One region of the Citrobacter amalonaticus genome, then DNA from elsewhere that is predicted to be linked to it. Evidence: predicted binding sites of a transcription regulator. Region 1 holds the regulator's gene; each other region holds the start of a gene.
The links. The regulator CRP, encoded in region 1, controls carbon source genes, mostly activating them, when cyclic AMP is high. The targets are predictions, from matches to a motif close to ATGTGANNNNNNTCACAT.
Positions count from the first base shown of each region.

Region 2: the regulator CRP is predicted to act here: its motif matches at 1,602-1,619, upstream of AL479_RS04390 (acetyl-CoA C-acetyltransferase).
Region 3: the regulator CRP is predicted to act here: its motif matches at 1,497-1,514, upstream of AL479_RS01885 (YfcZ/YiiS family protein).

Region 1 is NZ_CP014015.2:2,288,508-2,291,773, forward strand. Features, by position in the region: gene AL479_RS10945 (YccS/YhfK family putative transporter) at 1-1,297, opposite strand, end outside; gene crp (cAMP-activated global transcriptional regulator CRP) at 1,349-1,981, opposite strand; gene AL479_RS10965 (OsmC family protein) at 2,289-2,693, shown strand; gene AL479_RS10970 (phosphoribulokinase) at 2,793-3,266, opposite strand, start outside.
Region 2 is NZ_CP014015.2:909,458-912,723, reverse strand. Features, by position in the region: gene AL479_RS04405 (amino acid permease) at 1-5, opposite strand, end outside; gene AL479_RS04400 (multidrug/biocide efflux PACE transporter) at 148-603, opposite strand; gene AL479_RS04395 (LysR family transcriptional regulator) at 705-1,580, shown strand; gene AL479_RS04390 (acetyl-CoA C-acetyltransferase) at 1,692-2,870, shown strand; gene kduI (5-dehydro-4-deoxy-D-glucuronate isomerase) at 3,259-3,266, shown strand, end outside.
Region 3 is NZ_CP014015.2:392,265-395,530, reverse strand. Features, by position in the region: gene fadL (long-chain fatty acid transporter FadL) at 1-1,246, opposite strand, end outside; gene AL479_RS01885 (YfcZ/YiiS family protein) at 1,620-1,904, shown strand; gene fadI (acetyl-CoA C-acyltransferase FadI) at 2,084-3,266, shown strand, end outside.

The sequences.
Region 1 (3,266 bases):
TATGAAAGTGCAGCGTCACGCCTGCGATAATCAGCCCCACCAGCGTTCCCGCTGAACGGTGCAGAATACGCACGCGGGTGGCGCCGTAACCGTTTTGCGTCACAAACAGCACCGTCATCAGGATCCAGTAAGGCTTCGGCAGATGCAGCGCGGTTCCCATCAGACTGGCGATGCTGAGCATGACGCTGATCCGCCCGGCGCTACGTAGCGCCGGAGATTTCAGCGAGAGGTAGTTTTTCAACGCCGGCAGCAGCGGTAGCCGACGCTGCTTATCGGCCATCAGATCGCGGGCGTACAACGGGCGCTGGGTGCGAAGCACGCGGGCGATACGGCTGAAGTGCCAGTAACAGAACTGCCCGACGGGGTTATCCGGATGCTGATGAGCAATTTTTTCCAGCGCGCCAATCTGCTTTTGCATAGTGAACCGCGTCGGCAGCCGGTGATACAGAATGTCATCCGCCAGTACGCGCAGGCGAGCGGCGACCGTTTGCGCATTCCAGCGAATCACCTGTTCCGCGTGGCTGCGCTCGACCAGCTTTTGCACTTCTTCCGGCTGATGCAGACTGACGGAGATATGTTCCTGCAGATCCAGCGCTTCCTGAAAGGCGCGCAGCATCCGTTTATAGTCATTATTGTGATGTGCCGACAGCATGTGCATCTGCTGATAGCACTGAGTGATGAGGTCGACGGCTTTCTGCTGGCGCACCAGAAGCGGCGGCAGGGCTTTTTCCGGGTCGGTGTGCTGGGTCAACATGCTGTATTTGGCTTCGCAGTAATCCGCCAGTTCCCGGTATAACAGACTCAGCGACTCGCGCAGCGGCTGTTCGCGCCAGAGCCAAAACCAGAACCAGTTAAATAATCCATACCATAATGTGCCCAGCGCGTAGATCAGCAGCGGCTCCCAGACCGGCATATTTCCCGCGAGGCTCAGTGTGAAAATCGCCGCAATCAGCGAGGCCGGAAGCAAACGCGCGTGGAGGGAGCTCAATTCAGCGGTGACGCCGAGCGTGAGCGTCAGGCCGGTCAGGATCAGGGGTAACGGCACCGCCTGCGCCAGCAGCAGCTGCATGATCAGGCTACAGCCGGCAAACAGCGATGCACCGATAATCAGGCGTTTGAAAAAGCGTTTGTGCGGAGTATCAAGCCCGGCAATGTTGCAGCAGGCGGGAACCAGAGAGAAGAGCAGGCCCAGATGTAACTGCCCGATGATCAGGCCGACGGCCACGGGCAAACAGAGCACCAGCGTTTGACGTAGTGCATAGTTGATTTCTGGGTGATAAATCAGTCTGCGCCACATTGGCAAAACAAAAATGACGCACTACCGGGTAGCGCGTCATTTCCGATGAGATTAACGAGTGCCGTAAACGACGATCGTTTTACCGTGAGCGGAGATCAGGTTCTGATCTTCCAGCATCTTCAGAATACGACCAACGGTTTCGCGAGAGCAGCCAACGATCTGACCAATCTCCTGGCGAGTGATTTTGATCTGCATACCGTCCGGGTGAGTCATCGCATCAGGTTGTTTCGCCAGATTCAGCAGAGTCTGGGCGATACGACCGGTCACGTCGAGGAAGGCCAGGTTACCGACTTTCTCTGAAGTGACTTGCAGGCGGCGAGCCATTTGGGAAGAGAGGCGCATCAGAATATCCGGGTTCACCTGGATCAACTGACGGAATTTCTTGTAGGAAATTTCAGCCACTTCACACGCTGTTTTCGCTCGAACCCATGCGCTACGTTCCTGGCCTTCTTCAAACAGGCCCAGTTCGCCAATAAAATCACCCTGATTCAGATAAGAAAGGATCATTTCTTTCCCTTCCTCATCCTTAATCAACACTGCCACTGAGCCCTTAACGATGTAGTACAACGTTTCTGCTTTTTCACCCTGGTGAATCAGCGTGCTCTTGGACGGGTACTTATGAATGTGGCAATGAGACAAGAACCATTCAAGTGTCGGGTCTGTTTGCGGTTTGCCAAGCACCATGCGCGATTATCCTCTGTTATAAGCTGTCTCCAGAGCCAAAAAATGCCGCTGTCTCTGGGGTTGCAAAAATGTGCTTCCCGCGTCCTGGGAAGAGGCTGTCAAAAACAAACTGCAGCCTTTAATGTGAAGTCCTCTGCATACATGCAGTACATCAATGTATTACTGTAGCATCCTGACTGTTTTAGCATAGCTTTAGCCGTGTGTCTCCTGGTGTCTCGCTTCAGCATGACGGAGGTCGCCTTCCGTTGCGAGAATTGTTATGTACGCGTAATCTGTCAGGAAAATTGACGCACTGGAGTTAAAAAATATGCAAGCGCGTGTTAAATGGGTTGAGGGGTTAACCTTCCTGGGTGAGTCGGCTTCCGGACACCAGATTTTGATGGACGGTAACTCTGGCGATAAAGCGCCGAGCCCGATGGAAATGGTGCTGATGGCCGCGGGCGGCTGCAGCGCAATTGACGTGGTTTCTATCCTGCAAAAAGGCCGTCAGGATGTAACGAACTGCGAAGTGAAACTGACGTCGGAACGTCGCGAAGAGGCGCCACGCCTGTTCACCCACATCAATCTGCACTTTATTGTCACGGGAAATGACCTGAAGGATGCCGCTGTTTCGCGTGCGGTCGATCTGTCGGCGGAGAAGTACTGCTCTGTGGCGCTGATGCTGGGAAAAGCGGTCAACATTACCCATTCGTATGAAGTGATTGCGGCGTAATTTTTCATGTCGCTGGATGGCGGCCAGCGTCTGGTCCGGCCTACAGATTCCTGATTTGTAGGCCCGATAAGCGTAGAGCCATCGGGCACTTCCCATCGTTTATTCGATCTTCTTGCCTTCCATCAGTCGCTGTACCAGCGGCAACATGATGAGTTCCATTGCCAGCCCCATTTTGCCGCCAGGTACCACCAATGTATTGATGTGGGAAATGAATGAACCCTGCAGCATCGCCAGCAGCCAGGGGAAATCGATCCCTTCCAGATTACGGAAATGGATCACGACAAAGCTCTCATCCAGTGACGGGATGCCTTTGGCCGCGAACGGGTTTGAGGTATCTACGGTGGGAACGCGCTGGAAGTTGATGTGGGTGCGGGAGAACTGCGGCGTGATGTAGTTGATATAGTCGTCCATCGAACGCACCACCGAATCCATCACTGCTTCACGAGAATGGCCTCGTTCGCTGGTATCGCGGGTAAGCTTCTGGATCCACTCCAGGTTAACGATGGGGACCACGCCGACCAGTAGATCAACATGGCTTGCAACCTCATGCTGGGGCGTGACGACGCCGCCGTG
Region 2 (3,266 bases), 1.4 Mb from region 1:
GACATTTCTTGAACGTATCAACTATAAAATAAACAAAAAGAAGCGCAATTTACCATAAATGAGCGGGTGGGCGTGAGGACTGAACGGGAGAAGGGGGGGCAACGGGTCTTGCCGGAACCGCGTGGATTCCGGCAAACGTGTGAGTTATCAGGCAGTCACGCGCTGTTCGCGACGCTTCACGACGCGTACGCGCAACGTGTCATAAGCCCAGTTATAGAACATGGTGTAGGGCAGGAAGAACAGGAAGAAGCCGATCTCCAGCGTAAAGGCCTGTATCAGGCTGACGTTCAGCACATACGCCACGATACTCACGCCGATGACGATAAAGCCGCTTTCAAACCCCAGCGCGTGAAACGCACGCACTTTCGCCGTTCGTTTCACCAGATGTGAAGGCCAGAAACGGTCAAACAGCGCGTTGTAGATGATGTTCCAGATCATCGCCGTGGTCGCCAGCAGGATCGTCAGTCCGCCCATTTCCAGCACCGATCGTTGCATCAACCAGGCCGTGGTGGGTGCCAGGATCGCCGTGGCAATCCCTTCAAAACATACAGCGTGAAAAACACGCTCCAGTAATGAACGATGTTGAACCGCATTGTGTTGCATAACTTACCTTTCTTGAAAACGCCCGGATAACGGAATAGGGGGAATTTTATCGTTTTATGTGATATCTAAAAGATAGTATCCATCGATAAAGTAGATAGTTCATGCGTTACTCACCTGAAGCCTTAACCGCATTTGTCGAGACCGTTTCCTGTGGCTCCTTCTCGGCGGCGGCACGCAGACTGCGGAAAAGTCAGTCCACGATCAGCACGGCGATCGCTCACCTTGAGGCCGATCTTGGTGTCCAGCTGTTTGATCGCTCCTCCCGCCAGCCGGTGCTGACGGAAGAAGGAAAGAAAGTGCTTGGTTACGTGCAGGCGATTCTGTCGGCCAGCGATCGACTCGATGAGGTGGCGCTTTCGCTGACCGGTGAGACCGAAGCGCGTCTGACGTTTGTGCTCTCCGATACCTTACACCCCGACGTGCTGGAGGAACTGATGGTGCAGTTTGATCGCCAGTTTCCGTATACCGAGTTTGAATGTCTGATTGGTGAGGATGTGGACGTTATCGATCTGCTGCAAAAAGAGCGGGCGCAGGTTGGTTTGATTGAAGCCAGAGACCACTATCCCACCGATATCGGTGCGACGCGCTTGCCGATGCAAACGTGGATGGGACTTTACGTTGCCGCTTCCCATCCGCTGGCGAAAGAGAAGAAACTGCAGTGGGATCAACTGCATACCTGGCGTGAGTTGCGCCTTAACACCTATATCGATCATGGCGCCCAGCTTGCCCGCGGCCCGGTCTGGTCCGCGCCGAACTATTTGCTGTTGCTGAGTATGGCGGTACAGGGGTTTGGCTGGTGCGCGCTTCCGTGTGCGTTGGTGGAGGAGTTTGCGGCGGAAAAACCGCTGGTGCAACTGGATGTCCCGGGATGGCCGAAAGCTATCGCGATCGATCTGCTCTGGAACAAAAAATCTCCGCCCGGTGTGGCGGGGAGTTGGCTGAGATACCATTTACAGCAAGGCAGTGTCCCGGGCTGAGAGGCGTGATAACGATTTCCTTTGTGATAAAACTCACTTTTCTTAAACAATCAAGATAACTATTTTTAACAATCCTCTACTATTGCGGTGTTATTTTGCGCTGAGGTCGTAATGAAAGAGGTGGTGATCGTCGGGGCGTTGCGTACGCCAATTGGTTGTTTTCAGGGGACGCTGGCGCGTCATTCTGCCGTTGAACTGGGCAGTATGGTGGTCAAAGCGTTGATTGAAGGCAGCGGCGTGAATGCGCATGCCGTTGATGAAGTGATCCTCGGACAGGTGCTGACGGCGGGGGCGGGGCAAAACCCGGCGCGTCAGTCAGCGATCAAAGGGGGATTACCGAACACCGTTTCTGCTATCACCATCAACGACGTCTGCGGCTCGGGGCTGAAAGCGCTGCATCTTGCCACGCAGGCGATTCAGTGCGGTGAAGCGGATATCGTGATTGCCGGCGGGCAAGAAAACATGAGCCGTGCGCCGCATGTGCTCACCGACAGTCGAACCGGCGCACAGCTGGGCAACAGCCAGCTCGTCGACAGCCTGGTACACGACGGCCTGTGGGATGCCTTCAATGATTACCACATGGGCGTGACTGCAGAGAATCTGGCGCGTGAGTATGGCATCAGTCGGGAACTGCAGGATGCGTATGCGCTCAGTTCACAGCAAAAGGCACGCGCGGCCATTGATGCTGGTCGCTTTAAAGCGGAAATCGTCCCGGTTGCCACCCAGCGTAATGGGCAAACCGTGGTGATTGATACCGATGAGCAGCCACGTACAGATGCCAGCGCAGAAGGCCTGGCGCGTCTGGATCCGGCTTTTGAACTGCTGGGGTCGGTGACCGCTGGCAATGCCTCTTCAATAAATGATGGGGCGGCAGCGGTAATGATGATGAGCGAGTCCAAAGCGCTGGAGCTGAACCTGCCTGTGCTGGCGCGGATCCGCGCATTTGCCAGCGTCGGCGTGGATCCTGCGTTAATGGGGATCGCCCCCGTGTATGCCACTCGCCGCTGCCTGGAGCGGGTCGGCTGGCAGCTGGCCGATGTGGATCTCATTGAAGCAAATGAGGCGTTTGCCGCTCAGGCGCTTTCGGTTGGCAAAATGCTGGAATGGGACGAGCGCCGGGTGAACGTCAACGGCGGCGCGATTGCCCTTGGGCACCCGATTGGCGCTTCCGGCTGTCGTATTCTGGTTTCTCTGGTTCACGAAATGGTCAAACGTAATGCCCGTAAAGGTCTGGCAACGCTGTGCATTGGCGGCGGGCAAGGCGTGGCGTTAGCCATTGAGCGCGATTAACGCCTCTTTTTCTCCTCTTCACTCCCTCCGTTATGCCGCTCGATAATCGTGGCGGTATGACTGCGTTTTGTTTCGCCTTCCCTCTGATTTTCGCGTTAAGCGAATGAACTGACAGCCGTTTGCTGGCAAGTCCGGGCGTCGCAAACTCAGAGGTAAATCCTATTTCCTTGTTTTTCTATACCATTTTCCTCCTGCTCTTAATCACGAAATGAATCGATCGTGATCGGAATTACACTTTTGATAATAAGATGCAGAAAAAGTGAAACGATGTTTTATTTGTAATTGAAAACCGATCCCCGGAAGACTATCATGGGCGCATAACGTAAAACGGAACAGCGTTTCGCTCTCCGTTGAGGGATTCCCGCTCAGTACATCACTGGAGGTAAATGTGGACGT
Region 3 (3,266 bases), 1.9 Mb from region 1:
GCATGTAAGAGACGCCAACGTCCACAGACGCATCTTTATTGAAGGCGTAGGTGGTACCGGCGCTCAGCCAGAAGCGGTCCTGATCCGGAATCGAGATAGAACGGTTTTGTGCCGGAACCGGGCTATCATCGAAGGCGATACCGGTACGGAACGTCCAGTTATCATCGTAGTAGTAGGTAGTACCCAGTGCGATGCGGTAGGCGTCTTTAAAGCCTTCATCTTTCTGGAACAGCGTCTCACCACCGGTGGATTTCGCTTTCAGCTCCTGGAACTGACTCCAGCTGGTATAGGCCAGGCTGTAGTGGATAGCCCACTGTGGCGCCACGCGGTTATAACCGGACACTTCCCACATTTCTGGCAGGTTCAGCGTCAGGTAACCTGACTGAGTTGCGCCGCCGGTAGCGGTCGGGATACCCAGGTTGTAGTTGTTGATCGCCGGTGGCAGATCGCTGCTGTAGTTACCTTTAAAGTCAATTTTGACTTCAGAACGGTAGGTCAACGCGTAGCGGTTGTTTTTATCCAGTTCATACAAGATCCCGGCGTTCCAGCCGAAGCCCCATTGGTTACCGTTCAGGTGGGCAATTTTGGTATCGCTTGGGATGCCGTTTGCGGTGGCAGCCAGTTGCTGACCCTGCGGCGTTTGTCCGGCAGGAGAGTTCATCACCTGACCGGCGACCAGTTGACCCAGGTCACCGGCAAAGCGTTCGATTTTCGCCCGCGCATAAACAGCGTTCAGACCGAGACCGAAGCTCCAGGCGTCATCTAAGCGATAGGCACCGCTTAAGTTGAGGTTCATGGTTTCGAGGTCGGTGGTACCGCCGACAGAACCGCCCGCGTAGGTATCGTTGAACTCTGTTGCCAGACCGTAGTTGGAGGTAATGGATGCCCCCCAACCGAACTGATCGTTAATCGGCGCAACAAAGTGTGCGTTCGGCACCCATGCCGTCGGCGCGATGTTATCGGCATCAAGGCTACGGCCAGACGGTGAGCGTCCGCTGATGTTGACGTCCGGATCGATATAGACCGCACCCGCAGAGAACGTCGGGCGATCGAACATCGTGATCAGCGCTGGGTTACGGCTGACGTTACCTGCATCGTCTGCGATAGCGCCTTCACCCGAATAGGCCCGGCCGAGGCCAGAGGAAGAAAATTCGTTTAACTGAAAGCCTGCAGACCAGGCCTGGGTGGAGATAATTGCCACTGCGACTGCGAGAGCAGACTTTGTTAACAGGGTTTTCTGGCTCATGACCATAACCTCAATTGATTTATTTTTATACAAACTATGTTACATGGTGTAACAGGAGCGCGAAGTGTAGGGTCTGCGGTACGACTTAGAAATCAGACCAGTGGCGTGAGTATAGGTCTGACCAGCTGAAATGTTGCAAGTATGTTTATAACTTTTTTCAATTGTGATCTTAAAAACGCGATCCAGCTGGCAAAATTGCCGGTTTGCGCACTCACCCTTTTAGGTGAAATTTGTTTTAGATCATTTTTAATTGTGATTTCGGTCACTTATCTCATTTCGCACAATTAACAACTGGAGAGGTGAATGTGGGGAGCGTAAAATATCCCCATCGTTTATCTGGCACCCTGGGTGCGAAATACAGAGGAAATCTACAATGAGTAAATGCAGTGCTGATGAAACCCCGGTTTGCTGCTGTATGGATGTTGGTACCATCATGGACAACTCCGATTGCACCGCATCATACAGCCGCGTGTTCGCTAACCGCGCAGAGGCTGAAGAGACGCTGGCGGCGCTGACCGAAAAAGCGCGTAGCGTGGAATCTGAACCGTGCAAAATCACCTCGACCTTCACCGAAGAGTCTGACGGTGTGCGCCTGGATATCGATTTTGTCTTCGCCTGCGAAGCCGAAACCCTGATTTTCCAGCTGGGTCTGCGTTAATCCCACCTCGTTATTTCTGATGCCCCGGTGAGTTTTCCCGGGGCATTTTCATTTCAGACAGTGATTATTCACTGTGCCGTAGCTCTCACTTTCTTTGCGCTCCGCTTGGCTAAATGTAAAAAATTGGTTAAGACTATGATCAGGTCAGACCACTTATTTATTTTTTACAGGGGAGTGTTATGAGTCAGGCATTACCGCTGGTCACCCGTCAGGGCGATCGCATCGCCATCGTGAGCGGATTACGTACGCCTTTTGCCCGTCAGGCGACTGCTTATCATGGCATTCCCGCCGTCGATCTCGGCAAAATGGTGGTTGGCGAACTGCTTGCGCGCAGTGAAATCCCTGCAAAGGTGATTGAACAACTGGTTTTTGGCCAGGTTGTACAGATGCCGGAAGCGCCGAACATCGCGCGTGAAATTGTGCTCGGGACCGGGATGAATGTGCATACCGATGCCTACAGCGTCAGTCGCGCCTGTGCGACCAGCTTTCAGGCTGTCGCCAACGTTGCCGAAAGCCTGATGGCCGGCACTATTCGTGCGGGTATCGCCGGTGGGGCGGACTCTTCTTCGGTGCTGCCTATTGGCGTCAGCAAAAAACTGGCGCGGGTGCTGGTCGATGTCAACAAAGCCCGCACGATGGGGCAGCGTCTGAAACTCTTTTCCCGTCTGCGCTTGCGCGATCTGATGCCCGTCCCGCCTGCCGTGGCGGAATACTCCACTGGTTTGCGAATGGGCGATACCGCCGAGCAGATGGCGAAAACCTACGGCATTACCCGTGAACAACAGGATGCCCTGGCGCATCGTTCTCACCAGCGAGCCGCCCTGGCGTGGGCAGAAGGCAAGCTGACCGATGAAGTGATGACCACTTACACACCGCCTTTTAAAGACCCCCTGTCTGAAGACAACAATATTCGCGGCAACTCCACGCTGGCAGACTACGCCAGGCTACGTCCGGCATTTGACCGGAAACATGGCAGCGTTACGGCGGCAAACAGCACCCCGCTGACCGACGGCGCGGCGGCAGTCATCCTGATGACAGAATCTCGTGCCAAAGAGTTGGGGTTGGTTCCGCTTGGCTATCTGCGCAGCTACGCGTTTACCGCGATTGATGTCTGGCAGGATATGCTGCTGGGGCCGGCCTGGTCTACGCCGCTGGCGCTGGAACGTGCGGGCATCACGATGGCCGATCTGACGCTTTTCGATATGCACGAAGCCTTTGCCGCGCAGACGCTGGCCAATCTCCAGCTGCTCGGCAGTGAGCGTTTTGCCCGCGACGTGCTCGGTCGAAGCCATGCCACTGGCGAAGTGGATGACAGCAAATTTAACGTACTTGGCGGTTCGATTGCCTTTGGACATCCCTTTG